DNA from 3 places in the Mesorhizobium sp. M2A.F.Ca.ET.067.02.1.1 genome. Region 3 is predicted to be linked to each of the others. Evidence: riboswitches for the same ligand, from Rfam matches in the RefSeq annotation. Region 3 holds a riboswitch; each other region holds the start of a gene.
What was found. A riboswitch is a leader RNA that binds a small molecule or an ion and turns the genes downstream of it on or off. The one in region 3 is predicted to bind thiamine pyrophosphate.
Positions count from the first base shown of each region.

Region 1 (10,492 bases), on a different contig from region 3:
GGCCACGGACAGAACGCGCTGATGGGCGTCCTTGAGATGCTGGCGCGTCTCTTCCGACGTCACCGAGCGTGCCTTCAGCAACAGGATCGAGGCAATGATCTGCAGGCTGTTGGCAACCCGATGCTCCATCTCGCGCAGCAGGACGTCTTTCTGCCGAAGCAGGTCTTCGGTGCGACCGAGCAGTTCTTCCTTCTCCCGCTCGATGATACGACGGGCCGTTATGTCATTGAAGGCGAGAAGGATGGTGATGGCCGAACTATGGTCGTAAAGCACCTTGCGGGCATTGAGCAGCATGGTGCGACGGCCGATCCGCGTTCCTGAGCCATGCTTGCCTCCCTCTATCCCTTGATCTGGATCTTCTTCGGCCGATCCGCCTCCGGCCGGTGCAACTCGACTTCGAGCAGCCCGTTGGCGAAACGCGCCTCGACCCGTTCCGGGTCGACGCGGAATGGCAATTGCACTGTCCGGGAGAAGGTCCCATAGGCGCGCTCACGGCGGTGCCAGACGGATTTCTCGTCCTCCGTTCGAGGCTCGCGCGTTCCCTTCAATGTCAGAATGTTCTCGCGCACCGTGAGGCCGATTTCGTCAGGTGATATCCCCGGCAGTTCCGCGGCCACCGCCACGCTGTCCTCGCCAGTCCAAAGATTGATCGGCGGAAACTCCTGAGCGGCGCTGGCGGTCAGCCCGGCCAAACGCTGGTTTACTTCCTGTTGCATGCGCCGCATTTCCACAAACGGATCGAACCCGATGCGGCCGAAATCCGACAAAAGCATGTACATCCTCCTATGATTCACGACCTTGCATGATTGCCACGCGCGACACGTGCGTGCGCACCGGAAGCGGAATCGATCGATGGCAACAGGAGGGGCGATCAGCACAGAGACCGAGCGGCCCGATCGCGCAACCTCGCAGAATGCGAGAAAGAGGGGTTCGGGCAGACGCCGGAACACATCCTCCTTGCGAAGCGACATGAACCGAACTCGATCCACCGTAGGGCCGGACCGTCATTCCCGTGCCAGGACCCGATAGCGGCATCCGGCTTTATCATTAGGTGGCCCCAAATGGCCTTTCACGAGGTGATCTTTGACATTCCACCAGTCACCTCTTCGGCAACAGCGGGGTCCCTTCGAATCCGTAGCCACGTTGCCTCTAGTCGCTGATTTGGCTTCCCTTTGCGCAACTGTCGGGATCGACGAAGCGTCCCGAATTGCACCGCGGTTCGATCAACTGATCGCAGGCGACGCGCCGCATCGTCATGGTAGCTGACGAATGAATCGGCATGACACGTCGCAGTGACCGAGACATCAAGCCAGCACCTATGTCGGCTTGCCGCAAGTCAAAAGAATCCAGCCCTGCGTGCCGCGTTCGCTGACCTTCGCCAGTGACGCCATTTGCATTTCGGCCGGACAGATGGGCACAGACATGTGCAATTCCCGCATCGCCCATTATTGGAACTCACAAGGCGGCGTTCTTTCCGTCTTGGCGAGCAGCGGGCCAACGCGTTACCGGCGGTGATCTTCCTGCAGCTTTAAATCAGTCGCCACCAACGACGAAATCAGATTTGGCCAGCACGCCGGCAATCCTGGCAAATCCCACAATGCTTGCCGCGCCTGCTCGGGTGTCATCTGTCCGGCGATCGCTGCGTTGCTGCTTCTCACCGCGCAACTGAATACCGGTCCCCGACGCGCTTTTGGCCACTGATTCAGGAATACGAGCGCTTCGCGCACTGTGTTGATGTCGTGACGACGTCGTTGGTCTTAACCTGGACCGGCGATAGGAAAGCCAGACCGGTTATTCTTACCTCCCTGCGATCGCACGCTGGATCTTTCATTCGGTGGTTGGTTGCGTGACAGGTTTCGAACGTTAGGTCTTGTTTTCTCTGGAAGATCGGGCTGTACGACATAATCCAAATGTTGCGACGCAGCGAAGGCTTCTGCTGGTTCCCGAGTTGAAAAAGCCAGTTGCACCTGGATGAGTGTGTCGCCGCCACCCAATAGCCCATCAGATGTTCAATGGCAGGCGGCGTCCGACGCTCGAACAGCAAGCGCCACGGCCGGCGGGTAGCCGATGCCACAGCTTTGGAGCTGCCCCGGATACTATTATAAGACCGATTGACGCGGGGCTCGACGCGTTTGCGGCAAATAAGCTCGAGTGTGGACAGAGATGTGACGTTCTATTGAGTCGCTGACCCAATCGGTAGCGACCTGGTGATCCACGCAACCAATTCCGGTCGTTTCTGTCACTAAGAACTCGATATTCGCTATTTGCACCTCGAAAGTCGCATAATTGGCAGTGAGAAACTCAACGCGTTGTGAGGATGGCATAGAGAAGCAGTAGCCCCTTCTCTAGTCTCGCTACGGGAAAAATTCTGGAAAATGGGTCTGCTTGGCTGGACGCAGAACGCTGTGGTTATTCAGCCGGCATTTCTGAAGCCTCTCCAAGACAAACAGCTTGCCTTCGCGCACGCTGTCTTCGAGCGGCTTCGGCTTCGCCAGATGCGCCGCAATCGCGCTGGCCAGCATGCAACCTGTCCCGCGCATCGATGTGGCAAGGCGCGGTGCATCGAAGCGGATGGGTTCGTGCCCGGAGCGTAACAGAATATCGGTCGACCGGGTTCCCGACGCATGCCCACCCTTGATCAGCAGGGCTTGAGGGCCGGCGGCCAGCAGTCTTTTTCCTTGTTGGAGCGCTCCGTCCTCATCCACTGCCAGTTCGGAGCCACTAAGGAGCGCCAGTTCAGGGAGGTTGGGCGTGACAATGCAGCAAAGCGGCATAAGATCGCGCTTCATGGCAGCGATAGCGCCTGCTTGCAGAAGTGCGCGGCCTGAGGTGGAGGCCAGCACAGGGTCGAGTACTGCGGGGACATGCGGAAATTTGCGCAGCACTGCGGCAACGGCAACAATGATCTTGGCAGTCGCCAGCATGCCGATCTTGATTGTGGCCACGTCGTTGGCCTGCAGCGCGGCGCACATCTGATTGGCCACCAGGCTAGGTGGCGAATAATAGATTTCGATCACGGCGTCATGCGTTTGCACCGTTAGCGCTGTGACGGCGAGACAGGTGCGCACGCCAATGGCAGAGATCGTCTCGATATCGCGTGCAATTCCAGCACCGCCACTGGAGTCCGATCCACCGACGACAAGCACATGTGGTTCTCGCCTCAGCGCCATTGGTCCGTCTTTTCGATCCATTCTCGCGTGCGCGCCTCGGGGTCGTCGTTGAGCGTGATGTCGGTCACCACCGCCGCGCTGTCCGCGCCAGCCGCAAAGACACCGTCGAGCCGCTCAGGGTTGAGGCCACCAATGGCGACCAATTGAAACGGCGCGACCTGGCGCTTCCATTCGCTGATCCGTTCGACCCCTTGCGGCGCCCATTTCATCTTCTTCAGGATGGTCGGATAGATGGGTCCAAGCGCTATGTAGTCAGGCTCGGCGGCCATCGCCGTTTCCAGCTCCTGATGATCATGTGTGCTCAGTCCGAGCCTTACGCCGGCTGCCCGTATCGCCAAGAGGTCAGCGGTCTGCAAATCCTCCTGGCCGAGATGTATGAAGTCGCAGCCTTCCTCGATTGCCAGGCGCCAGTGGTCGTTGACGATGAGTTGGCACTGGTATCGAGCACACAAGGCCTTCGCGGTGCGGATCTCCGCGCGCAACCCAGCCTCATCCACGGTCTTGATGCGCAGTTGCAGAAGCCGGACTCCGAGTGGGACCAGCCGTTCGATCCAGGCAGCGCTGTCGACGATCAGATAAAAGGGATCGAGCTTCATGAAAAAACGGCCCTGCCGACCATCGGTGTCGATGGCACGGCGACGTCGCGCGGTTCGAGCATTCCCGAACTGAACGCCTCACGACCGGCGTCGACCGCCTTACCGAAAGCACGCGCCATGCCGACCGGATATGCCGCCTTGGCGACCGCTGTGTTCAGGAGCACGGCGTCAAAGCCGAGTTCCATGACGGTGGCCGCGTGCGACGGCCGTCCGAGCCCCGCATCCACAATCAGCGGGACGCCAGGGAAATATCCGCGCATCGAGCGCAGCGCCGTCATGTTGACCGGTCCCAAGGCGGAACCGATCGGTGCGCACCACGGCATCAGGACCTTGCAGCCCGTTTCCAGCAGCCGCTCGGCGACAACGAGATCGTCGGTGGTATAGGGGAATACCGCAAAGCCGTCCTCGCACAGGATGCGGGCGGCTTCAACCAGACCGAACACATCCGGCTGTAGCGTGTCGTGATTGCCGATCACTTCGAGCTTGATCCAGTTGGTGCCGAAGACCTCGCGCGCCATTTTCGCGGTGGTGACGGCTTCCTTGACGGAGAGGCAGCCGGCGGTATTGGGCAGGATTCTGGCGCCCAGCGAGCGGATCAACGACCAGAATTGTTCGCCGGCTCTACCGCCCGCCATCTCACGCCGCAACGAGACGGTCACCACCGACGTGCCCGACGCCTTGACTGCATCGGCAAGGATGGCCGGCGAAGGATATTGAGCGGTGCCGAGAAGCAGGCGCGACGAAAGCTCGGTTCCATAAAGCTCCAACATGCTAGCCGCCCTGCATGGGCGAGAGGATTTCGATCCGGTCGCCGTCGCTCAACTGGAACTCCGTGCGGTTGGCTTTGTGCACGAGGTCGCCGTTGACGGCGGTGGCGAGCCAATCGCCCTCATAGTCGAGCGCGGCAAGCAACTCGGCCAGCGTGGTGGCGGCAATCTCACGCGCCTCGCCGTTGACCATCAGTTTCATGAGCATGCTCCTTGGTTCTGTCTTGACTGAAAACCAGGCCGGCAGCCTGGCGCGCCATGGCGGGGGCGAGGAGAAAACCGTGACGATAAAGACCGTTGATCGCGATGATCTCACCGTCTGTTTCGACGCGTGGCAAATTGTCGGGAAATGCCGGACGGACACCCACACCGGTTTCAACGATCTCGGCCTCACCAAAGGCCGGATGGAGGGCATGGGCGGCGCCCAGCAGCTCCATCATGGAACGCGCCGTCACCGGTCCGGCGCTCTGGCTTTCAATCATCGTCGCTCCGATCATGAAACGGTGATCGGTGCGCGGCACGGCATAAAGCGGAAAGCGTGGATGAAGCAAACGGACCGGCCGCGACAGCGAGACATCAGGCGTGCGAAGGATCAGCATTTCGCCGCGAACACCGCGCAGCCTGTCATCGGCCGCTGCCATTCCCATGCAGTCTATCTGACGGGCGAAACCCGAAACAGGCCGGGCGTCGCAGCCGAAGTGGAATTTGACACCCATGGTCGCAAGGTTGTCATGAAGTGCCGCCATCGCCTGGCGTGGGTCGAGGTGAGCCTCGTTGGGGAAGAGCAATCCACGCCGGAAGCGGCCGGCGAGGTCGGGTTCCAGGAGCGCAATTTCGTTTTCATCGACGCGCCTATGCCCTGACGTGCGACTGGCGAACCGGTCAAGCTCACCGGCATCACGCGGCGCGGCCACGACCAATGTCCCGGCCCGTGTCACCTGACCCGACAGCACCGCATCCCACCAGTCGGCAGCGTCGCGTCCGAGATCCAGCACCGGCTGCTCCGCGCTTTCGCGCTCGCACCATGGCGCCAGCATGCCGCCGGCGAACCACGACGCGTTGCCGCCAAGGCCATGCCGCATCTCGGCGACTGTGACCGTCGCGCCGCGGGCGGCGAGTTCGAAAGCGACGGTGAGGCCGGCAACGCCGGCCCCTTTGACGAGCACCCTCATGATGGTTTGGGAGCCTCCGGCACGACCGGTACGCCAGTCTCGTCCGCCGGCATGTAGAGATCGCCGCCCTCCCGGTATTTTGCCGCCATTGCCGCCATGCCTTCCTTCTGAGCCTCGGCACGGATGTCGTGGGAAATGCGCATGGAGCAGAATTTCGGCCCGCACATCGAACAGAAATGTGCCAGCTTGTGCGCCTCCTTGGGCAAGGTCTGGTCGTGGAAGGACCGTGCGGTTTCGGGGTCGAGCGACAGGTTGAACTGGTCCTCCCAGCGGAACTCGAAGCGCGCGCGCGAAAGGGCATCATCCCTGGTTTTCGCTGCCGGATGGCCCTTCGCCAGATCGGCTGCATGGGCGGCTATCTTGTAAGTGATCACCCCAATCTTGACGTCGTTGCGGTCGGGAAGGCCGAGATGCTCTTTCGGCGTGACGTAGCAAAGCATTGCGGTGCCGAACCAGCCTATCATGGCGGCACCTATCCCTGAGGTGATGTGGTCATAGCCCGGCGCGATGTCGGTCGTCAGCGGCCCCAACGTGTAGAACGGCGCCTCACCGCACACTGCGAGCTGCTTGTCCATGTTCTGCCTGATCTTGTGCATGGGGACATGGCCCGGGCCTTCGATCATCACCTGGCAGTCCTTTGCCCAGGCAATCTTGGTGAGTTCTCCAAGTGTTTCCAGTTCGGCGAATTGCGCCGCGTCGTTCGCATCGGCGATTGAACCGGGACGAAGGCCGTCGCCGAGCGAGAAGGAAACGTCATAGGCTCTGGCGATGTCGCAGATCTCCTCGAAATGCTCGTAGAGGAAGCTCTCCCGGTGATGGTGCAGGCACCATTTGGCCATGATCGAGCCGCCGCGCGAGACGATGCCCGTGACCCGGTCGACGGTCAGCGGTATGTAGTGCAGCCGCACGCCGGCGTGGATGGTGAAATAGTCGACGCCTTGCTCGGCCTGCTCGATCAGCGTGTCGCGATAGACCTCCCAGTTGAGGTCCTCGGCGATGCCGCCGACCTTTTCGAGCGCCTGATAGAGCGGCACCGTGCCGATCGGCACCGGTGCATTGCGCACGATCCAGTCGCGGATGTTGTGGATGTTGCGGCCGGTCGACAGGTCCATCACCGTATCGGCGCCCCAGCGGATCGCCCACACCATCTTTTCGACCTCTTCGGCCATCGACGATGTGACAGCCGAGTTACCGATGTTGGCGTTGATCTTCACCAGGAAATTTCGCCCGATGATCATCGGTTCGCTCTCGGGATGATTGATGTTGGCGGGAATGATTGCGCGTCCGCGCGCCACCTCGTCGCGCACGAATTCGGGTGTGACGAAATCTGGGATCGCCGCGCCGAAGGCTTCGCCGTCGCGTTGCAGCTTGCCGCGCATCACCTCGCGGCCGAGATTCTCGCGGATGGCTACGAACTCCATTTCTGGCGTGATGATGCCGGCGCGCGCATAGGCAAGTTGGGTCACCGCCTTGCCCTGCTTGGCCTTGAGCGGCCGATTGCGTATCGGAAATTCCGGTGTCAGGCGCTCGCCGGTGGCGAATCCATTGTCTTCCGGCCGGACGTGGCGGCCGTCATAGGCTTCGACATCGCAACGCGCCGTGACCCATTCGTGGCGAAGCCGGGCAAGGCCTTTTTCGATGCTGGTTTGGACTGATGGATCGGTGTAGGGGCCGGACGGATCGTAGACGGTGACGGGCGGTTCGCCGGCCGTCGGATGGACGGAAATCTCGCGCATCGGCACCCTGATCTGCGGGTAGAGGACGCCGGGCTTGTGGATTTTCCGCGAGGCGGGCAGTGGTCCCGTCGACACGGCGGGGGTGAGGGCATTCATCGTGAGGCTCCTTTGCTCATGCATTGGAGACCCAGTTCTGTGCCGGAAGGATGAAAAGACGCTTCTGTAGACCTGCTGCAGCAGGACCTCGGGCGTAAACTCCCGCAAAGCGCTTGCACCGTCCCTACGCCAGTATGAACTGGATCAGGTTCAACGGGTCACTGCGCCGCGAAAGCCAGCAGTATCTCAGCCCCTTACCGGGACTCCCCTGGTGAATGCCTCAAGTTGAATGGGCCGGTGCTGCTTTGTCAAGCGCCTTCGGGCGCCTTCGGGCGCCTTCGGCCGGTGGCGACGTCCGGCGGCCGGCCGAGCGGAGAGCTCGCGCATGCATCGGGGACAAGTCACGCCCCGTAGACCAGGGCTGGAATGGCCAAAGTCTCATTCGCTTCGTGAAGGATGGAAAAACTGTATCGGCCATGTGCGTCGAGATCGACCGAGTAGCTCAGGCGGTCACGGATGTGGTTATCCTGGTCGAAGGCGACGATTTGCGGCTTCAGCGAGGTGATTTGCACCACGTCCAGGTAGATGGAGTTGCAGATATGATCTGGTCGTCGGGCTGGCAGGTGCAAGCGGCCGCTCTATTCAGGATGCGGCATCGGCGGCGTTCCCGATACCAATGATATCTTGCGGGCAACTTATGCAATCACCGGCTTCGTAAAACCCGACGGCGGCGGCCGTGTCCTGGCGCTGAGGATGTGCCGCTGTTCCAGCAGAGAAATCGCGTGGGCGCGGAGTTTTCGCTCTGCGAGGAAGAGTTGACGCAATCGTTTAGCTTGCTTGCAGTTCGTAGAGACCCGCCTTTGAAAGCAACTAAGCTATTGCATTGATATGTTGGTGCGCGATCGATCGCTACATAGCCGGCCGCCATTATCCGAGTATTGATCCGCCGGTGTTCGTGTTGCCGTATATGGCAATCCCTGCGAGATCGTCGCGGCCGGATCGGCCGCACCCTCTAGTCATAAAAGGGGAAGCGACCGAGAATTCCGCTGCCGAAAACTTCTCTGGCTTGGCTATGCATGCGGTAGATGAGATCGCCGCCTACCGCGACCTGGTCGAGGAAGGCATCGACGCCCAGTTCGGACAGCCTGGTTATCGCAATGCGTTAGCGGCTCAGACTTGCGGTCTCGAGAGCGGCCTTTGGGGGTCACCTCTTTTTTGTTTCAGAGGTTGGAAGACGGCTGCTCGTTACCCAATAGAAATGGCGACTACGGAACGCGATCGATCGCGGCCATCAGGAAACACCTGTCTTCGGCTCAACCTCGACATGGCGTCCGATCGACCGCAGATATACAGCTATCTCGTCCATGAGATGATCGCGTTCGCCGTAGATCTCAGCAATCCTGCGCAGCTGTGGCTCGACGGACCTCCGTTGCGCCGGCGTCAAATCAGCATCGCCAAAGACATATCCCAAGTTGCCAATCGCGCAAATGTTGCAGCCGGCCTCCACAACTGCTTGCACGAATGCCGGAATGTCTTTTTCTTGCATAGTCTTCATGTCGAACCTCTCGTGAATGGCGTGCTTGCGCGCCCATGCTGCCTTTTCAGCGTGTCCTCTGGGCGGCGCAAGCCTTGAGCGTAATTGTGCCGGGCAACCTCGACTATCCCGTCTGCCACGCTCTTTAGAGTCGGTGGGGTCTGGTGATTGCAGGCTGGGCCACTCAAAAGCCTGCAAGAAGAAAGTCATGGCGACCATTGCTCAAGATCGCGAGGGTGCGTGCAAGACCTTCCGTTGGCAGTCATGCACGCTCACCCAGCAACTGGGTATTGAGCAACTGGGTCTCACGTCGCGGGTCTCGTGTGCTTCACAGCCGAAAATAAGGTACCACCGTGGCTATTCTCAAGTGCAGGCTACCTCTTCAGGACACGGCGGAGTGCCTTCCGACGCACCCCTGGTGCAACGTGCGACCTAACGAGACACATCTCGTTCGCGTTCCCTCGACCTTTCTTCGTATTGCTGCTTGCCCTGCGATTTCAGGCCCTCTGCTAGCTTCTCGGCCGCTCTTTGGCCTGCAATGTCACTATTCAAGATCATATCCGACATCCCTGGATGGTCATAACCGTAATGCGCATGCAGTTTCCCTCACGAGCAGCGCCTATCCGTCGATTAGTTCGTCTTCCGGAACCCGAAGCCCTTTTTATCCGGCGTACCTATCCACCATTCAACCGGTATACCTTTCCCAACTTTGGCGGACCATTTACCTCAGGCATGATCATCTCGCGTGACATTTTTTTTTGGCGCCATCATCGCACGTGGCATTTTCTAAAAACCAAGACGTGTCAATTTGTAAAATCAAGGATGCGGCCGCGCCCGTTGCGAGGATTTGCAGGTAGCTCTTCAGCCCCAACACGATGTGTGAGGCGGCGGTGGAAAAGGCAACCGACGGCGTCGACGCGTCCTTTGATGATCGCAAGCGATATGCTTCGTCGCGAGCCCAGATTGCGGTCTCGGGCACAAGGCGAGATCACAGTTCTGCGATCTGTGGTAACGCGAGCCCGCAAAGCGCCGCTGCGGCCACCGCTTTTGGAATCTGGACGAGATTCGTCGTCGTCTGAGATCAGTTGATCGAGCAGTTCGCGCGCGCGGGACGCGCTTGCGGTGCAGTCTCTCCCGCGAGCTCGCCCGTGACCTTCTCATCGACGACATCCGAGAGCTGCGCGGACGGCCCTATGACCTCGTCGCTGTCGCCGGCGGCTGGAAGCACCTGACACGGCCGGCCTATGCCGATGCCATCCGCGCCTGCGGAAGCAGCGGGCGTGCCGTGGACCTGACGTGGTCGGACGTGCTGATGCTGATGTGCATCGGCACTTCCAGCCGATTACCCGCGCCGAATTGTCGTCGGTTTTCGGGAAGTAATCAGTCGCGACCTGATCGGCCATCTGCGGCACCGGCCTGATCGCGTCGAACCCGCGCAGTCCGACGCCCGGCGCTCCCTACACCTATGTGACGACAAAAGC
Region 1 covers NZ_RZSB01000002.1:24,712-35,203, forward strand. Annotated here, with positions in the region: partial or broken gene EOA28_RS00480 (sensor histidine kinase) at 1-309, opposite strand, end outside; gene EOA28_RS00485 (Hsp20/alpha crystallin family protein) at 339-971, opposite strand; gene EOA28_RS00490 (DUF982 domain-containing protein) at 1,503-1,727, opposite strand; gene EOA28_RS00500 (hydroxymethylpyrimidine/phosphomethylpyrimidine kinase) at 2,355-3,170, opposite strand; gene EOA28_RS00505 (thiamine phosphate synthase) at 3,161-3,766, opposite strand; gene EOA28_RS00510 (thiazole synthase) at 3,763-4,536, opposite strand; gene thiS (sulfur carrier protein ThiS) at 4,538-4,735, opposite strand; gene thiO (glycine oxidase ThiO) at 4,704-5,705, opposite strand; gene thiC (phosphomethylpyrimidine synthase ThiC) at 5,702-7,537, opposite strand; TPP riboswitch at 7,641-7,757, opposite strand; gene EOA28_RS00530 (hypothetical protein) at 7,879-8,106, opposite strand; gene EOA28_RS41055 (hypothetical protein) at 8,769-9,230, opposite strand; partial or broken gene EOA28_RS39870 (SMC-Scp complex subunit ScpB) at 10,129-10,492, shown strand, end outside.
Region 1: another riboswitch for thiamine pyrophosphate. It lies ahead of thiC (phosphomethylpyrimidine synthase ThiC); the one in region 3 lies ahead of thiC (phosphomethylpyrimidine synthase ThiC).

Region 2 (10,492 bases), on a different contig from region 3:
GAAGAAAGCTCCGAAGAAGGCGGCTGTCGCCAACGTCGAGAAGCCGAAAGCCGCCAAGGCGGCAAAGCCCGCCAAGGCCCCCGCCAAGGCAAAGACGGCCAAACCGAAAGCCAAGGCCTGAGCCGTTTGGGCGGTCGTTTGCCGCCAAGCCTCTTTCGATCCGCCGGAAGGTGAGGGCGCGGCCATGTCGCGCCCTGCGACGATTCCTGAGAAGCGTCGCCGATTTGCAATGTATAGCGATCATAATATTAGAAATTGTTAATGTATAGACTTGGCAACGAGAGAGGTTTACTGACTATCCGAACTATCTCTGTGTCATCCCGGCAACACTGAGTCTGTCCCTTCAATATTCCCAATAAAAGTCGGACTTTGGTCGGACCGGCCGCTTGACTCGCCGCGCTTTACCATGCGTTTTTCCGCCCGGGCTTTCAACTTGGGGACTAGGTATGCGGGGCATCAACCGTCTAATTTCGTTTGCGTTTCTGGCCGGAACAGGCGGCTGGGCCATGCCGGCCTTGGCTGACGAACCGCATCCGGTCGAATATGTGCGCGTCTGCGATCAGTACGGCACCAACTACTATTACAGCCCAGGTACCGAAACCTGCATCAATACCCAGACGGGTGAGACGCGTCGCGAAACCGACGGCGGCACGGTCGTCGGTAAGACCGCGCTGGCAAGCAAGGTCGAGGACATCGATCACCGCATCCAGCGTGCCTTCGAGGGTGCCTCGGTAGCGTCGTCGCTGGCCAGCCCGGATCTGAACAAGGGCGAGCATTTCGGCGTCCGCGTCAATTGGGGCAATGCCGGTCAGTCCAACGCTATGGGCATCACCGGAGCGGCGGTGTTGGGCGAGGGGTTCATGCCTGGCGGCAACGGTCGGGTGGCCGGCGCCGCGGGCGGCGCTTTTTCCGGCAAGACGGTCGGCGGCAATGCCGGCCTGCAGTTGACCTGGTAAGAGCGGCCGGGGGCATCATGTTCAGATATCTTCTTGCGCCGGCAATGCTCGGCGCGGCAACGCTCCTTGCGTCGCCATCCGAGGCTGCGGTCGACTATCTCAGGTACTGTCAAGCCTATGGCATCAATTACTATTACAGCCCGGGCACCGAAACCTGCATCAACGCCCAGACTGGCGAGACGAAGCAAACGGTCGATGATGGTGAGGGCGGCACCACGACGGTCACCGGCAAGACGGCATTGGCCGCCCATGTCGACGACATCGACAATCGCATCACCCGCGCCTTCGAGAACGCCTCGATCTCGGCCGCGCTCGCCGCGCCCGATCTCGTGCAGGGCGAGCATTTCGGCCTGCGCGTCAACTGGGGCAATGCCGGCGACGCCAATGCCTTTGGCATCACCGGCGCCGCCGTGCTGAGCGAAGGCTTCCATGGCGGCCGCCTGACCGGCACGCTCGGCATCGCCTTCGCCGGCAGCCAGGTCGGCGGCAATGCAGGGCTGCAGTTCAACTGGTAGGAAGATCGAGAAGAGGGAAGGCGCCGCCGATCGCTAGCGCCCTCCCTGCTTGCTGGCGTATTGCGCGACCGCGCAGAGAAGGGCAAGCGCCGCGGTATCGCAGGCGGCCCGCGAGGGCGACGGGCCCTTGGCGAAAAGCACCGCATCCGCGACAGGAACCGTCAGTCCGTGCTTTCTGGCAAATGAAGTGACTTCGTAGGGCTGGTCCTCGGGCAGTGCGCCGATGTCGATTTGCAGTTGCATCAAACGTGTTCCTCCCTGGTATGCGTCTATTCCCTCCTTCACCCGGCAGGAATTAACGCCCGGCCGCTCGCCCGCGTCCACCAATTGGCGATTGTGTGAAACGATGCATTTGCCGGGGCGATGAGCCGAGGGTTGCAACCGGCCGGTTGAGGGGTCTGCGGCGCGGGCTTCTTCGGTCCCCCCCACGGGAAAAGGGAAGCCCTCACCAGGCATCGCTCGACTTGGCGAACCTCACCCCCGCCGCGATCATCGCGCTTTCGCACTCGCTGATCAGCCTGAGGTTGCGCAGATACCGCGCCATCGTCTCCGGCAGCCAGGCGGCGCAGGATTCGACATAGGCGCGGCCGTGCACAAGCGCGCCGGTCGACAGCCGCTCATCCTTCTCGGCGATCACCTTCAGATATTGCCGGATGAAGCGGATGTCGTCGGCGATGTCCTGGCTGGCCATGCGCCAGGCGCCGGCGAGGCGCTCGCGCTCGGCGAGCGGCAGCGGCGACAGCAAAGGGCGGGAGAGGTCGGCAAAAGCGGCATGGTTCGCGGTGTTCAAGCAGATTCCCTCAAAGGAAGTATCGTACTTTATGTACGAAATTCGATCAAGCAGGGTTCGTACAATTTGAACGATATACGTCGTCTTGGAGTAAAGATCAGGCGATCCGCATCGAAAAGCCTTCGAGCTGCGCGCCGATTTCGCCAAGCGCCCGCCCCAAGACCGACTGAACCATCTCATGTCTGTCCGGCTTCAGCAGGCTCAAGCCCTTCCGCAATGCGTCCCGCCAGGCGTCGCCGCGCTCCCACGCTTCCGCGAAAGCCAGTGCAAGGTCATCCTGTCGGCGCGTCGTATTCAGCGCCTCGACCAGCAGGCCCGCTTGATGGAGGTCCTTCTCCCGCTTCGCCGCCGCGCCTCGCTCGCGGCGGGTCGCCACGATCAGCTTGTGAACGGCGAAGCGTTCGGGCGAGGGGACAAGCACCGGCACGCCGGAGCGATGCAGCAGCACCGTCCTCACCGGGTCGCGGATCAGGAAATCGAGGAAGCGCAGCGGCTGCGCCGAGGCGCCGCCGAGCGAAGGCATCAGGCTGGCGCGGTCGGCATGCTCGTCGCTGCCGCGGTTGGGGGTGAGGAACTCGATCCGGTAGCGCGAGGCGTTCTCGTACTGCGTCGCGCGGCCGGCATCGGTCCGGTGCGGGATTTCGCGAAACGTCGGATCGACTGCCTTCAGCACGTCGATGACCGGCGGCATGCTGTCTTCCACTTCGGCCGAAACGGAATGGAACTGTGCGAAATCGGCATCGCCTGTCTGCAGCGCGGCACCCGGCAATCGCACCCCGAGATGCCCGGCATAGGTCTGGAAAGCGACGGTGCCCACCAGCACCGCGCGCAGCCGGAAGAGCCCCGCCTTTTCCAGCGCCTCGACGACATCGCCGGTGAAGGTCTCGGGTGCGGTCAGGCCGGCATCGCGGACAAGCGTGGAGACCAGCTTGCGGCGGCTCCTGAGATCGCCCTTGATCTCCCTGAAGGCCGCAACCCGACTGGCGATCTCGGGATCCTCGGCCGGACCGACATAACGCCTCTTTTTCTCGGGGCGGGTTTCCTCGAAATACCAGTAGTCGCGGCCCTTCACCGGCACGCGCACGAAATTGCCCGCCGTCGAGAAATCCGTCTCGAAGGAAGCATCGAGGCTGCGCTGCACCAACTCGGCGTAAAGGGTGCGGTAGGCGAGGTCGATGGTCTTCATGGGCGCTGCTATTGTGCGTTATAAGATTCCTGCAATTTTCTTATAACTGCGGCGCTAGGTCGATTGCAAGTTCTAAGAAATTCGTGAAAATCTTATAACCACCGGCATCTCCCCTAGGGGAGATGAGACTCGTGGCCCAACTGGCGTCGCAAAAAACCGCTTCCCCAACCCGGCAAACAGTGCTTTAACGCGCCCATCCACAGGGGTGCTCCGTACGGTCGGGGCTGAGATGGTGGCGGCAAGCCTCCGGACCCTAAAGCTGATCTGGATAATACCAGCGGAGCGAGGCGGGCCATGTTTTCCGGCGCACAGATTTCCCTTTATCCCATGGCCGACGATTTCGTCGGCGTCATCCTCGGCGCGTTGGGCGCGCTCGATCCTTACCGCGACAGGCTGAGGATCGAGACCGACGACATCTCGACGCTGCTGGTCGGGCCGCCCGAAGTGCTGTTCCCGGCGATGCGCGACCTCTTCGTGGCAGCGGCCAAAAGCGGCAGGCATTGCGTGCTGTCGGCCGCCGTCTCGCGCGGCTGCCCCGGCGAGCCGGACGACCCGATCTGCCGTTCCGACGAGATCGGCGGCCCGGCGGTCCCGCTCGACGAGCGCAAACGCGCGGCGCTCGGCGCCGTGCGGTCGACGCCCTCGACCGACCAGCCGGTGGCAGCGCAATTCTCGCTCTATGTGATGGGCACGGGCGATCACATGGACGAGATCTATGGCTGCATCGACTTCCTGAAACAGTCCGGCGTGTTCGACCGTTCCAAGAACTTCTGCACCAGGCTGCGCGGCGACGCCGGCGCGGTGTTCGCCACGCTCAACGAAGCCTTCTGCCACTTCGGACCCGGCGCGGGGCATGTGACCCTCGACATCACCATTTCGGCCAACAGCCCGACCGCGGTTTGAGCGCAAGCTCGAGCTGTCGAGGAGAGTTATCGTGGCTGTTTGGTATGACCTATTGCATGGGGGAGAGGGCCCCATATCTGACCGCCTCTCTGAAGAGGGAGCGCAGCCTTCGGCGATTGGCGAAAGCCGAGGTGAAGGCCAATCTCCCCCCTTGTGGGGGAGATGCCTGGCAAGGCAGAGGGGGGCGCTGTCCCGCCGGCATGTCAGGCGTTCGCAAGCGCAGCCTTCGTCGGATGCTATGGGGCAAGTTTCGCAGGGAGGCGTTCCTTCGCGCCCCCCTCTGTCCTGCCGGACATCTCCCCCACAAGGGGGGAGATTGGCTCTCACGGCGACCTTCGCCAAAATCGCTCCCGCCGCCCTCGCGTTTACGTTGCTGCTCCTCGCTTGGGAGTTCTACGCCCGTCTCGGCGGCATCGCGCCTACCGTGCTTCCGGCGCCCACCCGCGTGCTGGCGCAAGCCTGGCAAAACCGCGCGGCACTTGCCGAAAACACGCTGCCCACCATCCGCGCCACGCTTGCCGGCTTCGCCTGCTCGCTCGCCGCCGCCTTCGTGCTTTCGGCGCTAGTCGACTTCCTGGCCCCGCTGCGCCGCGCGCTGTTTCCGCTGCTGATCGCCAGCCAGACTTTGCCGTTGGTGGCGATCGCGCCGCTGGTGGTCTTGTGGTTCGGCTTCGGCCTCTTGCCGAAGATCCTGCTGGTCGCGCTGGTCACCGTCTTCCCGATGATGGTGGCGCTGGTCGAAGGCTATGCCGCGACAAGCGCCGAAATCAGCCAGATGCTTGCCGCCATGGGGGCAGGGCGCTGGCGCATATTCTGGCTGGCGCGGCTGCCGTCGGCGATGCCCTATTTCTTCACCGGACTGCGCATCTCCATCACCTATGCGGTGGTCGGCGCGATCTTCGCCGAATATGCGGGCGCCGCGAAGGGGCTGGGCATCTACATGCTCAGCGCCAAGAACAACTTTCGGCCCGACCTCGTGCTTGCCGCCGTTGCCGTCAGCTCGACGCTGACGCTGGCGTTGTTTGGTCTGGCTGTTCTCGTCCAGCGCCTCGCCATGCCCTGGGAGAGGGCCGACCGCAAGGCCGATGCCTCCGAGCGCCGGCCATGACCCGGCTCGAGCTCCGCGATGTGCGCAAAAGCTTCGGCGCGCTCGAGGTTCTGGCCGGCGTTTCGCTCGATGTCGGCGCAGGTGAGTTCGTATCGATCCTCGGCCCCTCCGGCGCCGGCAAGTCGACGCTGTTCCAGCTCCTCACGGGCGCGATCCGGGGCGAGGGCGAGATGCGCTTCGACGGCGCGCCGCTCGATGGCGCCCGCTTCGCCTTCATGCCGCAGCGCGACGCGCTGATGCCGTGGCGTCGCGTCATCGACAACGCCACGCTGGGGCTTGAAGTGCAGGGCATGACGCGCCGGGCCGCGCGCGAGCGCGTGGCGCCCTTGTTCGCCGAGTTCGGCCTTGCCGGCTTCGAGCGCGCCTGGCCGGCCGAGCTGTCGGGTGGCATGCGCCAGCGCGCCGCCCTGCTGCGCACCGTGGTGCAGCAGCGCGACATGCTGTTGCTCGACGAGCCTTTCGGCGCGCTCGACGCCCTGACCCGGGCGGCGATGCAGCGCTGGCTCGAAGGCATGTGGCGAAGCCACCACTGGACCGCGCTGCTGATCACCCATGACGTGCGCGAGGCGGTGCTTCTGTCCGACCGCATCTATGTGCTTTCGGCGCGGCCCGCGCGCGTGGTGCGTGAGGTGGCGGTGCCGCTGCCGCGCCCGCGCACCGAAAGCGCCGCGCTCGCCCGCGAGGCGGCCGCGATCGAGGCGGGCATCCTCGACCCTTTGCTCGGCGCCGCCGATCCGATTTCCCGACCATCCGATGGAGAACCCCGATGACCGAATTCACCCGCCGCCAGGCGCTGGTCCTGGCCGCCAGCCTGCCCTTTGCCGGGGCCGTCACGCGTGCCCGGGCCGCCGCGCAAAAAATCACCGTCGCGCTCGACTGGACCGTCAACACCAACCATATCGGCCTGTTCGTCGCCCGCGACAAAGGCTTTTACCGCGACGCGGGGCTGGACGTCGAAATCCTGCCCTATGGCGACACCGGCTCGGGCGCGCTGGTCGCCAACCGCGTTGCCGATTTCGGCATTTCGGGGTCGCTCGGCCTGTTCACCCAGAAAAGCGCCGGCGCCGACCTGAAGGCAGTCTATGCCGTCGTCCAGTCGGAAACCGGCCGCGTCGTCTTCAACGCCGACCGCGCCGCCATCAAAAGCCCGAAGAATCTCGACGGCCTGACCTATGGCGGCTTCGGCAGTGCCTGGGAGAACGCGCTGTTGCAGACCATCATCCGCCAGGACGGCGGCAAGGGCGACTTTTCGACCGTGACGCTGGGCACCTCGGCTTACGAGGCGCTGGCCAATGGCGCGGTCGATTTCACGCTGGAAGTCTCGACCTGGGAAGGCGTCGAGGCCGAGCTGAAAGGCCTCAAGCAGCGCAGCTTCCGCTACGCCGATTACGGCGTGCCGGACGAGCACACGACGCTGATCGTTTCCAGCAACGCCTTCCTCGCCACCAATCCAAAGGCCGCCGCCGCCTTCGTCCAGGCGACGCGGGCCGGCTATGCCTTCGCCGTCGACCACGCGAATGAGGCAGGCGAGCTGCTGGTCGCCGCCAACCAGGACACGCTCACCAACCCGGCGCTGATCGATGCATCGCTGAAGGCGCTCAACGACGGCCATTTCCTGAAAAGTGCGGCCGGCGCCATCGGCACCATGGACAAGGCCAAGATGGAAGCGATGGGCGGGTATTTGTTTGCCTCGGGGATATTGCTGGATGGCAACGGCAAGGCGCTGAAGGACAAACCGGATCTGGCGGCGTATTTCACGAACGAGTTTCTGGTGGGGTAGGCGCCAAGCGCCGAGGGAACACGACTTTGCGCCGGAACCTTGCCGGGAATCCGGTGCGGAGCCTAATTCTCGACGATGGCGCGAAGGAGCGCGGTTTTGATGTGCCACCCAGCTTCGCCTTGCAGCAACAGGGCGGCCTCATAGAATTTCGCCATGGCCGGACACAGGCCTGGAAAGTCCTGGTTGGCGTTTGAGATAGCCTCCATCTCGGCCGGCGTGCCGCCGATTTTTGTGAAAACGTCGGCGACCAGCGACCAATCCTGATCGCTGGGCACAGCCGCCGGCAGGCGGCTTCTTTTGGCGGCGCCGTAGGCGCGGAACAGCGTGCCGCCGATTCTGTCCAGGTCAGCCAGGAAATCGTGGCCGGGCGCGCTGATCGCGTCCGGCCCGTTGCGCAGGTAATTGTTGCAGGTGGCCGGCGTTTCGCGCGCCATGACATGATTGAGCATGTCAAGCTGCGCCGAAAGCACTTCCGAAGCATTGCTGTCGGGGGTCGTGGGCAGGAGCGGCGCGTATCTATGCCTGAGATCGGCGACCGCCTGCCTGCTGATATTGCGCACTTCTGTTTGGTTTCCAGCCTGGGCCGCGGCAGTATCTTACGCAGCATCGCATCGTAGTCGTCCGGAAATTCCCGGGCGATGGCCTCGAAGATCCCGAGATTCTGCTTCCGGATCTCGGCATCGATGTCGGCGGTGGTCAGCGCCCGGGGCGGCATCGCCACAGACTGATAGTGGTGATGTCCGCCGCCGAACATCGTTGGCATCACGTCAGCCCCAACGATGCTCACGGGGATGACCGCCACCACTTGCAACCATTTCCAAGGTGACATTCGCCGGCCCTCCCGATCCCCGTTCAATTTCCCCCGAGGGTCAGCGCCTTCTTGCGGTCGGCCTCGGCGCGTTTCAAATCGCCCTTGGCTGCCCAAGCCAGGCTTCGGGCGGTGTAAGCATCTGCATATCTGGGGTAAAGCTTGATGGCTTGATTGAAGCTGGTGATTGCCCCGTCCTGGTCGCCCGCTCGCGCCCGCAGAAGGCCTCTGCCGTAGTAGCCGCCGGGGCTGTTCCGGTCGATCTGGATAGCCGTCTCAAAGTCGGCCTGGGCTTGCTTCAAGTCGCCTTTGACTACCCACAAAATTCCACGATCGACATGCACCTTGGCAACGTTCGGATCGAGTTCGATGGCCTTGCCATAGTCTGCGATCGCGCCATCGTAATCCCCGATGATCATTCGGCTGATGCCTCGACCATGAAAGTTCGAGGCATAGGTGGAATCGAACTCGATCGCCTTGCCGAAATCGTCGATGGCACGTTTATGGTCGTTCTTGGCTGTCCAAGCGAAAGCGCGAGCGGAATAATAGCTGCTGTTCTTTGGCTCGATCGCGATCGCGCTGCCATAGTCCGTTATGGCCCGATCGTAATTGTCCTTCTGCCCCCACGCGAGACCGCGATACCCAAAAGCCTCGGCGTTGTGGGGATCGAGCGCTATCGCATGGTCGAATTTCGCGATTGCAAGATCGTATTGACCCTTGTTGTATAGGGCTATGCCGCTCTTGGTGTCGTCGTCCACCGCCGCCGCGTCGGCAGTCGTTGACTTGTATGAAGCCTTCGCCGCGGCCGCATCGTCGCGCTCCTTGCGGGCATTGGTGTAGTTTGGATCGAGACGCAAGGTTTCATCGAAATCCGCGATGGCGCGGTCGTATTGCTTCTTCCTGTTCCAGCAGAATCCGCGGTTGAACCATGCTTCGGCATTCGTTGGCTTCAGTCCGATCGCCTTTGTCGAATCGGCGATGATGCCCTCGCAATCGTGCTTTACGGCTCGGGCTCGACTGCGCAGCACATAGGCGTCGACATTGTTCGGTTGCAACGAAATGATGGTGGTCAGATCCGCGATGGCGCGGTCGATCTTGCCCCTCTGTCGCCAGATGAGAGAACGATAGAAATAGCTGTCGGTAGACTTGGGATCGAGCTCTATTGCCTTGTTGTGGTCGGCCAACGCCCGGTCGGAATCGCCCTTCAGCGTATAGGTGAAGCCGCGCAAGGTATGGGCGCGGGCATTGGATGGGTCGGCGGCGATCGCAATGCCGTACTGCTCGAGGGCGCGGTCGAGTTGGTTTTGAGTGCGCCAGATATCGCCCGCTTCGATAGCGTCTTCCGCTGTCTTGTTCCGAAGCCGGCCGGTTGGTTGCGAGGCTGCGACCTTGCCTTTCGCCGCCAGTGCCAGTTCCCGGCCCTTGTGGGCAAGGCTCATCTTCGGATCGAGCTTCAGCGCCTGGTCGAAATCGGCGATCGCCCGGTCGTAGTCGCCCTTGGCGGCAAAGGCGCCGCCGCGCCCGAAATAGGCCTGAGCGTCATTGGCGTCGAGTTCGATCGCCCGGCTCAAATCGGCGATGGCGCGATCCGGTTGGTTCTTTTTGGTCCACGCGACGGAGCGACCGATGTAAGCGTCCGAATAGTCGGGGTAGAGTCCGATGACCTTGTTGTAGTCCTTGATCGCCGCGTCGTACTTGCCTTTGTCGACAAGCGCGATGGCCCGTCCGACATAGGGTGAGGCATCTTGCGGATCGATCGCCATCGCCTTGTTGAATTCGGCGATCGCACGATCATATTTGCCCTTGTGGTAGAACGCATAGCCGCGATCGACGAAAGCCGCGAGTTCCTTCGAGGATGGCATGATCGAATTACCGCCCATGCCGCCTTTCTGCTGCGCGGCCGTGGCCGCCTTGCGCGCGGCGGCGTAGTTTGGATTGTGCGGGTCTAGTTTGGCCGCCTGGTCGAAGTCGGCAATGGCATCGGCGTAGTTTTTGGCGTCGACCTGCGCCATGCCGCGTCCATAATAGCTGGCGGCGTCTTTCGGATCGATCTTGATCGCCGATGAAAAGGCCTCGATCGCCCGCTTCGGGTCTCCGGTGCCGTACCAGGCCGCTCCAGTACAGAAGAAGGCGCGGCTTGCTTTCGGGTCGAGCCTGATAGCTTTGATGCAATCGTCAAGCGCGCCGTCCGCGTCGCCCGCCGCGCCCTTGGCCAGACCACGGCGCGTAAGCGGCGCGGCGACGTCGGGAATAATGGCGATGGCCTTGTCGAAATCGGCGATGGCGCGGGCAAAATCCTTCTTACCATCAAAGGCCTTGCCTCGTCCGAAATAGGCGAGCGGGCTCTCGGGATCGATCGCGATGGCCTCTTCATAGGCCTCAATCGCTTCGTCATAGTTTTCTTCGTGCAAGAGGCTGTCGCCCTTGGCCACCGCGACCAGGACGC
Region 2 covers NZ_RZSB01000054.1:4,009-14,500, reverse strand. Annotated here, with positions in the region: gene EOA28_RS07415 (DUF2934 domain-containing protein) at 1-121, shown strand, start outside; gene EOA28_RS07410 (porin) at 507-956, shown strand; gene EOA28_RS07405 (porin) at 974-1,471, shown strand; gene EOA28_RS07400 (hypothetical protein) at 1,505-1,714, opposite strand; gene EOA28_RS07395 (hypothetical protein) at 1,917-2,261, opposite strand; gene EOA28_RS07390 (GSU2403 family nucleotidyltransferase fold protein) at 2,359-3,447, opposite strand; TPP riboswitch at 3,639-3,751, shown strand; gene EOA28_RS07385 (YkoF family thiamine/hydroxymethylpyrimidine-binding protein) at 3,742-4,350, shown strand; gene EOA28_RS07380 (ABC transporter permease) at 4,589-5,458, shown strand; gene EOA28_RS07375 (ABC transporter ATP-binding protein) at 5,455-6,228, shown strand; gene EOA28_RS07370 (ABC transporter substrate-binding protein) at 6,225-7,238, shown strand; gene EOA28_RS40070 (hypothetical protein) at 7,301-7,798, opposite strand; gene EOA28_RS07360 (tetratricopeptide repeat protein) at 8,091-10,492, opposite strand, start outside.
Region 2: another riboswitch for thiamine pyrophosphate. It lies ahead of EOA28_RS07385 (YkoF family thiamine/hydroxymethylpyrimidine-binding protein); the one in region 3 lies ahead of thiC (phosphomethylpyrimidine synthase ThiC).

Region 3 (10,492 bases):
CGAGGCGAGGATCCTCGCGGCTTCCACCAATCCGAAAACATCCGGCTGCAGTGTATCGTGGTTGCCGATCACCTCGAGCTTGATCCAGTCCGTGCCGAACACCTCACGCGCCATCCGGGCCGTCGTCAGCGCCTCCTTGACCGAGTGGCAGCCGGCGGTGTTGGGCAGGACGCGAACGCCAAGCGACTGGATAAGCGACCAGAACTGGCCGCCTGATTTGCCGCCCGCGCTCTCGCGGCGCAGCGATACAGTTACGACCTCGGTGCCCGACGCCTTCACGGCCTCGGCCATCACGGCAGGCGAGGGGTAAAGCGAGGTGCCAAGCAGAAGGCGCGACGAGAGTTTTTGTCCATAGAGTTCAAGCATTGGATCACCCTCCCTGCATCGGAGACAGGATCTCGATGCGATCACCTTCGGTCAGTCGGCAGCGGTCGCGCTCCTTGGCCGGAACAACCTCGCCATTGAGGGCTGTGGCGAGCCAGCCACCCTCATAATCGAGTTCGGTCATAAGCGCGTCAAGCGTCTCGGCCGCAACATCACGGTTCTGGTTGTTAATGATGAGCTTCAAGAGAAAACTCCTTTGGTGCGCGGTTTCCCAGGATCATGTCAGCCGCCAGGCGGGCCATCGCCGGCGAAAGCAGAAAGCCGTGGCGGTAAAGGCCATTTATGCGAAGACGCTTTCCGTCTCGCTCGACCCGTGGCAGGTTGTCGGCGAAGGCGGGACGCACCCCGGCGGCTGTTTCGACCAGTTCAGCCTCGCCGAAGGCCGGATGTAGGGCATAGGCGGCACCGAGCAGCTCCATGGTGGATCGCGCGGTGATCGGGCCCGCGGCATCGCTTTCGATCATCGTCGCGCCGACCATGAAGAGGTTTTCAGGGCGAGGCACCACGTAGATCGGGATGCGCGGATGCAGCAGACGAACGGGCCGGGCAAGCGAGATATCGCCTGATCGTAGAATGAGCATCTCGCCGCGGACGCCGCGCAGCTCCGGCCGCCTGTCGGCGATACCGGTGCAGTCGATTTCGTAGTTCGGTACGGTCGCGACAGCGCTGCGGCCGAATTCGAGCCTAACGCCCATGCCGATCAGCTTGTCGCGAAGCGCAAGCAAGACCTTGCGCGGGTCGAGATGCGCCTCCTCGCCGAAGAACAAGCCGCGCCGGAACCGGCCGGCGAGGGCGGGTTCCAGCGCAGCGATCTCATTGGCGTCGACCGGCCTGAAGCCGGATGTGCGGCGGCCGAACCGGTCCAACTCACCGGCATCGCGTGCAGGCGCCACGACCAGGGTGCCCCTGCGCGAGACATGGCCGGGCAATGCTGCGTCCCACCAGTCGGCCGCGCCGCGTCCGAGCGTGAGCACCGCCTCTTCGGCGCTCTCGCGTTCGCACCAGGGCGCGAGCATGCCGCCGGCTTGCCAGGAGGCATTGCCGGCGATCTCCATCCGCTTCTCGGCCACTATCACATCGGTGCCGCGCGTTGCCAGTTCGTGCGCGAGCGTCAGCCCGGCAACGCCCGCTCCGCGGATGAGCACCTTCATGGCGTGTCCGTGCGCTCCGGGGCGCGGTCGACGGGCATGTAAAGATCGCCGCCGTCCTGGTACTTCGCCGCCATGGCCGCGAGCCCTTCCTTCTGCGCTTCCGAGCGGATGTCGTGCGAGATCCGCATCGAGCAGAATTTGGGGCCGCACATGGAGCAGAAATGCGCCACCTTGTGTGCTTCCTTCGGCAGGGTTTCGTCGTGGAAGGCGCGCGCCGTCTCGGGATCGAGCGACAGGTTGAACTGGTCCTCCCACCTGAACTCGAAGCGCGCGCGAGACAGCGCGTCGTCCCTGACTTTGGCGGCCGGATGGCCCTTGGCGAGGTCTGCGGCGTGAGCGGCGATCTTGTAGGTGATGACGCCGGTTTTGACGTCGTCGCGGTCGGGCAGGCCGAGATGCTCCTTCGGCGTGGCCGGGGCCTTCAATCATCACCTGGCAGTCCTTGGCCCAGGCGATCTTGGTGAGCTCTCCAAGCGTTTCCAGCTCGGCGAACTGGGCTCGGTCGTTGGCATCGGCGATCGAGCCGGGGCGAAGACCGTCGCCGAGCGAGAACGCCACGTCATAGGTACGGCAGATGTCGCAGATCTCCTCGAAATGCTCGTAGAGGAAGCTCTCCTTGTGGTGGTGCAGGCAGCACTTGGCCATGATCGAGCCGCCGCGCGACACGATGCCGGTGACGCGGTCGACGGTGAGCGGAATGTAGGGCAGGCGCACGCCGGCGTGGATCGTGAAATAGTCGACGCCCTGCTCGGCCTGCTCGATCAGCGTATCGCGATAGACCTCCCAGGTCAGCGCCTCGGCAATCCCGCCGACCTTCTCCAGTGCCTGGTAGAGCGGCACCGTGCCGATCGGCACCGGCGCGTTGCGCACGATCCAGTCGCGGATGTTGTGGATGTTGCGGCCGGTCGAGAGGTCCATCACCGTATCGGCGCCCCAGCGGATCGCCCACACCATCTTCTCGACCTCTTCAGCCATCGACGAGGTGACGGCCGAATTGCCGATATTGGCGTTGATCTTGACCAGGAAGTTGCGGCCGATGATCATCGGCTCGCTCTCGGGATGGTTGATGTTGGACGGGATGATGGCGCGGCCGCGCGCCACCTCGTCGCGCACGAATTCCGGCGTGACGAAGTCCGGGATCGCCGCGCCGAAGCTCTCGCCATCGCGTTGAAGTTTCGAACGCAACTGCTCGCGGCCGAGGTTTTCGCGGATGGCGACGAACTCCATTTCCGGCGTGATCATGCCGGCGCGTGCGTAGGCAAGCTGGGTGACGGCACGGCCGCCAGTGGCGCGCAACGGCCTGTTGCGCACCGGGAACTCCGGCGTCAGGCGATCAGCCGAGACGAAGCCGTTGTCCTCGGGCCTGATCGTGCGGCCCTCGTAGCGCTCGACATCGCAGCGTGCCTCGATCCACGCCTCGCGCAACCGCGGCAAGCCGCGCTCGATCTCGGTCTTCCCCGTCGCGTCGGTGTAGGGACCGGACGAGTCGTACACCGTGACCGGCGGTTCGCCGGCGCTCGGATGAACCGAGATCTCGCGCATCGGGACACGCAGGCCCGGGTGAAGTTGGCCCGGTTTGTGGACTTTCTTCGAAGCGGGCAATTCGCCGACAGTGACGGTCGGGGTGTGGGCATTCATGAGTGAGCCTCCTTGCTCGAGTGCAACGGAGACCCAGTCCACGCGAAGAGGAGGAAGTGACGCTTCGCCTGGAAGACGGGCACTGCCCGAATACCGAAGCCGGATTGCCGACCCGCGAAACCTCGCACCGTCCCTACGCCAGTATGAACTGGATCAGGTTCAACGGGTCACTGCGCGCAATAGCAGTATCTCAGCCCCTTGCCGGGACTCCCCTGGTGAGGCGCTTAAGATGGACGATGGGAGGTCGCGCTGTCAACGCTTGCAGCGCTTGCCGCCTTAAATGAGCCCTGCAAGTGGCCGTTGGTATGCGTCAGGGACCGCGTCGAGAAAGAAATTGCGACGAATGCCAGCGCGATGACCCCGAAGCTGGCGGCGAGCGAGGAGATTTGAGCGATCAGCCCCAGCAATCCTGGTCCCAGCAGCAGTCCGGCATATCCCATCGTCGTCACAGTTGACATGGCACGAGCAACGGACGTGCCGCCCACACGACCAGCCGCCGCAAAAAGAGTAGGCACAATGTTGGCAAGGCCGAGACCACACACCGTTAGCGCCACGAGAGCAACGGTAAGATTGCCGCCCATGAGGATTATTGCGACCACTGAAGCTGCGCAAACCACAGCGCAGTAGCGCAACGTGCGCATCTGACCGATTCGGTTGGCGATGGCATCACCGAACAAGCGTCCCATTGCCATCATCGTCGCGAATGCAGCGAAGCCGTAGGCTCCAGTGCTCTCTGCTGCACCGGATCGCGTCACGATGTAGATGGCGCTCCAATCCATCATTCCGCCCTCGGCCAGCATTCCTAGAAATGCGAGACCGCCAAGCAGGTAGAGATGGGTCTTGAAGACGCCCTGGAGCTGAGCATCCTTCGTCTCGACAGGGGCGGGAGGGATGTGGATCCAGCTTGACTTGTTCCAACCAATCCAGGCGACGGGAGCAATCACTGCAACACCAATTCCCGTCACGCCGAGGCAGAGGTTCAGAGCGCCGCCGCGCGACAGTATTTGACCCACGACCAAAGCGCCGGCCAAGCTTCCAAAACTGAACACGGCATGGAATGACGACATTACCTGCCGGTGCAAAAAACGCTCCAACGCTGCGGCGTCAGTGTTCATCGACACGTCGAGCGTTCCAAACCCGGCACCGGCGAAAAACACAATCACAGCCAGCCAATGGGCGCTCTCGGCATAAGGGAGAGCCAACAGCGCGGCGCCGAACGTGAGCGAACCCAGTAGGCTGAGCACACTGCTCGGAACAATCGTCACCAAGCGGCCGACATTGGTCATCATTGCGATCGCGCCGAGAGCGAAGCAAATTAAAACCAGTCCAAGCTGACCCTGATCCAGATTCATCTGAACGCTGAGAACAGGAAGGGAGGACGCCCAGGCTCCAATACCGAGGCCGCCACCCAAAAAGAAGAGGCTGCAAAACAAACGGCTATTTTGGATGGCTAGCGGGATTGTCGAAAAATCGTTCACTATCATAGCTCTCCGGCTTGGCTATATCGTCGTCCGGCTCCCGCGGGTATGCGGGCGAAGGGGGCGTCGCCGCCGCTGCTGACCAAGCCGGTCTCGATGTGCACCGATTTCGTCCCGATGTCACAAGGTAGGTATTCGGTCGTTCCGAACAATTTCGCAGTCCACCGATCGCCGACGCAAAGCGACGCAAGACTTGAACGCCTTTAGTTTGTGCTGGAGCCAACGCGCAAGGCAGAGCTACTCCATTGGGCTGGCTGGTACGACGATTGCATGGGGAGCCGGGACTCGTGTTCCGACAGATTGTGACCCGCGTGACGACTTGGGCGCACCAGGGTTGGCGAAAGGCCAGGCTCATCTGTTGGCGGTACGAACTCGATCTCCACGAAGGTGGCCATCTAGCGCATCTCCAGGGAACGACTCCGGCCGGGTTATGTTGCCCGGATTTCCTCTCGAAGCAGTATTTCGCTAGCTGTGCGCATCATCGCGTCACAAATGGTCGTCATGCGAAATTGCTGAAATAAGGAGCAGAGACTAAACCACCCAATAAAAAGGCGCGACCAGCCGCTGCCAGTGGGAACAATGAGCGCCGTCTGCTCAAGCCGTCAAGTACTTTAGAAGATCGCCAGAGCCGTCGAATCGGATACATGTAGAACATTAGCAAATGAATTGGGTGAGAAATTGGTAAATCACCAGACTCGTTTGGGAAGCATATTGGCAACGCCAGCTGCGTTATATATGTTTGTCTTCTTTGTAGCTCCTGCAATTGGGCTTTTCATATATAGCTTTTGGTCGTCCGAGGCATACCGGATCGTTCCCGATTTCCAATTTTCCAACTACTTGGATTCTCTGACGTCAGCCGTCTTTTGGAAGGTGACTTTAAATGCAATTCGGATCGGGTTGATTACCGCCACCATATCAGTCCTGCTAGCCATCCCGGTGGGTTACTATCTGGTATATGTGAGCCGTTCCCAAATTATCCTTTATCTGATTTTGATCACTTGGTTTTCAAGCTACCTGGTTCGCATCTACGCTTGGCGCACATTGCTCGGCACCAACGGCCTGTTGAATACCGTGCTTCTCGAGATGGGAATCATCCACGAGCCTGTAACGGCTTTCATTTTCAACTCTTTCGCCGTCACCATCACACTGACGCATATCTACCTGCCGTTTTGCATTCTCCTGGTGGTTTCAGCGCTGAGCGAGATCAAGCGCGACCTCGTCGATGCATCGCGAGATCTTGGCACCTCGGCGCTGGGGGCCTTCTTCCGCGTCATCGCCCCAAATGCGGCAAACGGGCTTGTCGGCGCCTTTATGCTGACATTCATCCTGGTGGCAGGCGACTATGCAACCCCACAGATGCTTGGCGGATCGTCCGGACAGACGACAGGACTCTTAATTGCGGATCAGTTCCGCAAGACCGGAAATTGGCCGCTTGGCGCTGCCCAGGCTTTTATCATGTTTGCGGTCTCCGCCACTCTCTACGTCGCGGTCATGACGATCGGGCGAGCCACGGGGATGATTGCCAAGCGACGCGGCGCTGTAGTGTTGGAGGAGGCGTAGATGCTTCTGCGGCTTGTCGTTTGGATCATCCTCGCCTTTCTATTGGCGCCGCTGGTCATCATCGTTCTTTTCAGTTTCCATGCCTCACCTGCGTTGTCGTTCCCATTCGCGGGGTTCAGCCTTCGCTGGTACCGTGACCTCTTTGGCAATCAGCTGCTTATCGAGGCAGTCCTCAAGAGCCTGACCGTCGCGGCCCTGACAGCCTTGATCACCCTTTTGCTTGGCGCGACCGCGTCGCTTGCATGGTTGCGTTTCGGTCAAGCTGGGCGCTTCCTGATCGAAGCTTTCACGATAACGCCGATTGCCCTTCCAGGCCTGTTCGTGGGCGTGTCTCTGCTGGTGCTATTCGCGCAGGCAGGTATCCAGCTATCCACCGCTACGATTGTCATCTCGCACGTGGTCATCGCTATTCCAATTCTCGTGGTGGCGATGAGGGCGCGACTCAGCCTCTTCGATCCTTCCCTCGAGGAGGCCGCGCGGGATCTCGGCGCAAGTAGCCTGCAGACCTTCGCGAGGGTGACCTTGCCCCTGATGGCGCCAACGCTGATCTCTTCAGCGATTCTGGCTTTTGCCGTGTCCTTCGACGAGTTTGTGGTGACGTCCTTCGTTGCCGGCACCGAGACGACCCTTCCAATGTACATCTGGTCCATGATGCGCCGCACCGTCACACCGCTCATCAACGCGATATCCACGCTCGCGCTGGCATTTTCGATCGCCATTCTCATTGCGGCCTGGGCCATTGGCCAACTTCGCCGCAATTCCTCCATTGCTGGCCGCACGATACCTTGAGGAGCTAACTGACCCATGAATACCGCCCCTCCAATCATCGAGATCTCCGCCGGCAAGAAGGTCTTCGGAAACTTCATCGCGCTCAGCGATATCAACCTGTCGATTGCCGAGGGAGAGATTCTGACGCTTCTCGGGCCCAGCGGCTGCGGGAAAACAACATTGATGCGCCTCATTGCAGGCTTCGAGGCGCTGTCTTCGGGGACTTTGCGAATTGCCGGAGCAGACGTCGCGAGCATGCCGCCGGAAGCCAGGCCCGTGAACATGGTTTTCCAGCGGTACGCGCTGTTTCCCCATCTCGATGTCTTCGAGAATGTTGCCTTCGGCCTCAGGGTGAGAGGTCTGCCTAAGGACGAGATCAAAGACCGCGTTCAGCAAATTCTGCGCATCGTGCAAATGGAAAGTTTTGCCAGCCGCTACATCGACCAGATCAGCGGTGGCCAGAGCCAACGCGTAGCGCTCGCGCGAGCGCTGGTTAATCGGCCCAAGGTCCTGCTGCTCGATGAGCCGCTGGCCGCGCTGGATCTAAAGATCCGGCAGCACATGCTTGGCGAAATGAAGCGAATCCACGCTGAAACAGGCGCGACATTTGTCTACGTCACGCATGATCAGGATGAGGCAATGATCCTGTCGGACCGTGTCGTGCTCATGGAAAAGGGGCGCGTCGTTCAGGTTGATCGGCCCCGAGATATGTACGCCAAGCCCAAATCCCTGTTCGCCGCAAAGTTCCTTGGTGAAACCAATCTGTTCGATGCGCGCATCACGCAAGCCAATGGGGCCAGCGCTACCGCCGTCACAGCTTCCGGGATCCAATTTCACGCCGATGGTTTCCTAGATGCAAGCGCGCACGAAAACGTCGTGATCTCGATCCGTCCGGAGGCGCTCAGCTTCCGCATCGAGGATTCCTTGCAGAGAGCCGAGGGAACGGTAGAGGACATCGTTTTCATTGGCAGTCGATCGTTCTACACGCTGCGCCTCGACGACCAATCGCGTGTGCGGGTCCAGGTACAAAATGACGCTCGAACTTCTTTGCCGAGCCTCAACGCTCGCACATGCGTATGCTGGGATACCGCAAACGTTGTCATGCTGCCTGCAGGCTAGGCAGCAGCGGGGTTTCATCCTTCGCATAGCGAAGCAGACACTGCGACGATGGGCGGCGCCAATTTCCACCATGCGAAATTGTGAAACTGCCGCAGACCCCGGAGACTCCAACCAGTAGTCAGCTCTAAAACAGGGGAATCGAAATGAGAAAAATCTGGTCTACAAACGAAATCATGCAAACCGCAATGGGTCGCCGGGCGTTCCTGGGAGGGGCTGCCTCCCTAGCCGGCAGCGCTGTGCTGGGCCCGCTCTTTTCAGGCGCGGCGCGAGCCGCTGGTGGCGATATCCAAATTATGGCCTGGGAGGGCTTTGAGCTTACCGATGAACTTGCCGAGTGGCGAGCAAAGAACGAGGTCAATGTTCAGGTCAGTGCGATCGGTAATCAGGACGATGTCACGACCAAGTTCAGCGTTCCTAATCCGCCGCCCTTTGATGCGGCCGAATACAATCAAGGATACGCTGACCTCTATATTGACATTCTCAAAATCACAAAGCCCCTCGATAGGGCCCAGCTCTCGAACTACAGTAAAGATAACCTTTTCGACGTCTTCTATGAGAAGCCGACCTGGTTCAGGGACAGCAAGCTATTCGGCGTGCCATATCAATGGGGACTGAACGCGCTCGTCTACAACCCGGCTCTGATGGCAAAGCCCGAATCCTACGAGGATTTGCTCAAGCCCGAGTTGAAGGGCAAGATCGCTCTCGTAGACGATACCCTGGCTACTTGGCCAATTGCCGCACGTATGGCCGGGTTGGGCGATAAGTTTCCGAATGTCACGCACGACGAGATGAAGGCTATTTTCGCTAATTTGACCAAATATCGCGACCAGTCGCGAACCATCAGCCTCACCTACGGCGATCTGGTATCACTATTCGTTTCCGGAGAAATTGCGGCCCTGTTCTGCGGCTGGACCGGAATTCCTGTTGAAACAGCCAAGCAGAACTTCAAGACCGAATATACAATCCCGAAGGAGGGGGCTGGAACTTGGTGCGATGCCTGGTTCACCCCGCCGGCCGTGGATAATCCTGAAGCAGCGCATGCCTTCATCAACATGGCGATCTCGCCCGAGGTTCAGGCCAAGGTGGCGGCGCGCAACGCCTCCGGAGTGGTATCCTCCAAAGCCGTAGACCTGTTGCCTGCCCAAACGAAGGCGCTGTTCGACTATTCTGACGTTCCCGGCATCTTCAAGTCGTCGCCGCTCTTGGGCATCCCGCCGCTGAAATCGGACACGTTCGCCACCTATGCCGACTGGGTGGCCGCCTGGAATGAGTTTAAAGCCGGCTAACGCAATCCGCAATTGCTGCCACCCAAAAAGAAGGCGACGACCGAGAGGTCGTGCCTTCTCATTTTTTTGAACACTTTGCGCGGCACGATAGGTGCTCTGTCACCTGCTGGCTTACGAGGATGGCGGCTGCGGCGCTCGCCCATCCTTGTAAGCCTTAGCATCGACTTTGTCTAAAACCTCGGAGCTAGGGCGTGCCGGGAAAAAGGACTTTGCGGACGAGCCGCTGTAGGCGCGACAAAATAGGCGGTTTGCTCGATCCTACTTTCCTTGCTTGATGAAATCCGCTGTTCTTTCGCCGATCATGATGCAGACTGCGTTGGGGTTGCCTGAAATGAGGGTTGGCATGACGGATGCGTCGGCCACGCGTAGACCCTCGAGACCGTGAACGCGGAGCCTGGGGTCCACGACCGCCATATCGTCATGGCCCATGCGGCAGGTGCCGGCGGGGTGAAGCGCTGCATGCGCTGCCTCTTGGCAAAACCTTCTTACTTGGATCGGCGTCGTCGTAGCGGCGGAGGGGATTTGTCTCGATGCAATATAGCGCCGGATGGCCGGTTGCTCCATGATTTCGAAGGCGCCCATAGTTCCTTCAACCACCGCATCGAGATCATAGGGGTCAGAAAAATATCTCGGCGCCACCCGTGGATTGGCATAAGGATCGGCGCTTTGCAGCGTCACTTCCCCTCGAGACCGGGGCCGGATCTGTCCCAGGTTTATCGTGCAGCCGTTTCCGCCGGGGACGGCGTCAACCCCTTCCTCAATGCCGGCACCCACCACCATGAAATATTGGACATCCGGGATCGCTTCGCTCGTATTGCCCCACCAGAACGCCCCGCCTTCGATCAGGTTCGAGGAAGCCGGGCCATCCCTGAACAGCAGATAGTTCAGCCCAGCCGCGGCTTTCCAGAGCGGCTTCTTGTATTTGTCGTAGCTGTGGGGCCCGTTCAACTGATAGACGAGCGATATCTCGATATGGTCCTGCAGGTTCTGTCCGACCCCCGGCAGATCGGCAGCCACAGGAATGCCATGTCCGCGCAAAGCGTCGGCCGGGCCGATTCCCGACAACATCAGCAATTTCGGCGAGGCAATCGCACCCGCCGACAGGATG
Region 3 covers NZ_RZSB01000004.1:46,627-57,118, reverse strand. Annotated here, with positions in the region: gene EOA28_RS01410 (thiazole synthase) at 1-366, opposite strand, end outside; gene thiS (sulfur carrier protein ThiS) at 371-568, opposite strand; gene thiO (glycine oxidase ThiO) at 552-1,535, opposite strand; partial or broken gene thiC (phosphomethylpyrimidine synthase ThiC) at 1,532-3,173, opposite strand; TPP riboswitch at 3,286-3,397, opposite strand; gene EOA28_RS01390 (MFS transporter) at 3,398-4,651, opposite strand; gene EOA28_RS01385 (ABC transporter permease) at 5,363-6,211, shown strand; gene EOA28_RS01380 (ABC transporter permease) at 6,212-7,000, shown strand; gene EOA28_RS01375 (ABC transporter ATP-binding protein) at 7,016-8,098, shown strand; gene EOA28_RS01370 (extracellular solute-binding protein) at 8,242-9,384, shown strand; gene EOA28_RS01365 (GMC family oxidoreductase N-terminal domain-containing protein) at 9,643-10,492, opposite strand, start outside.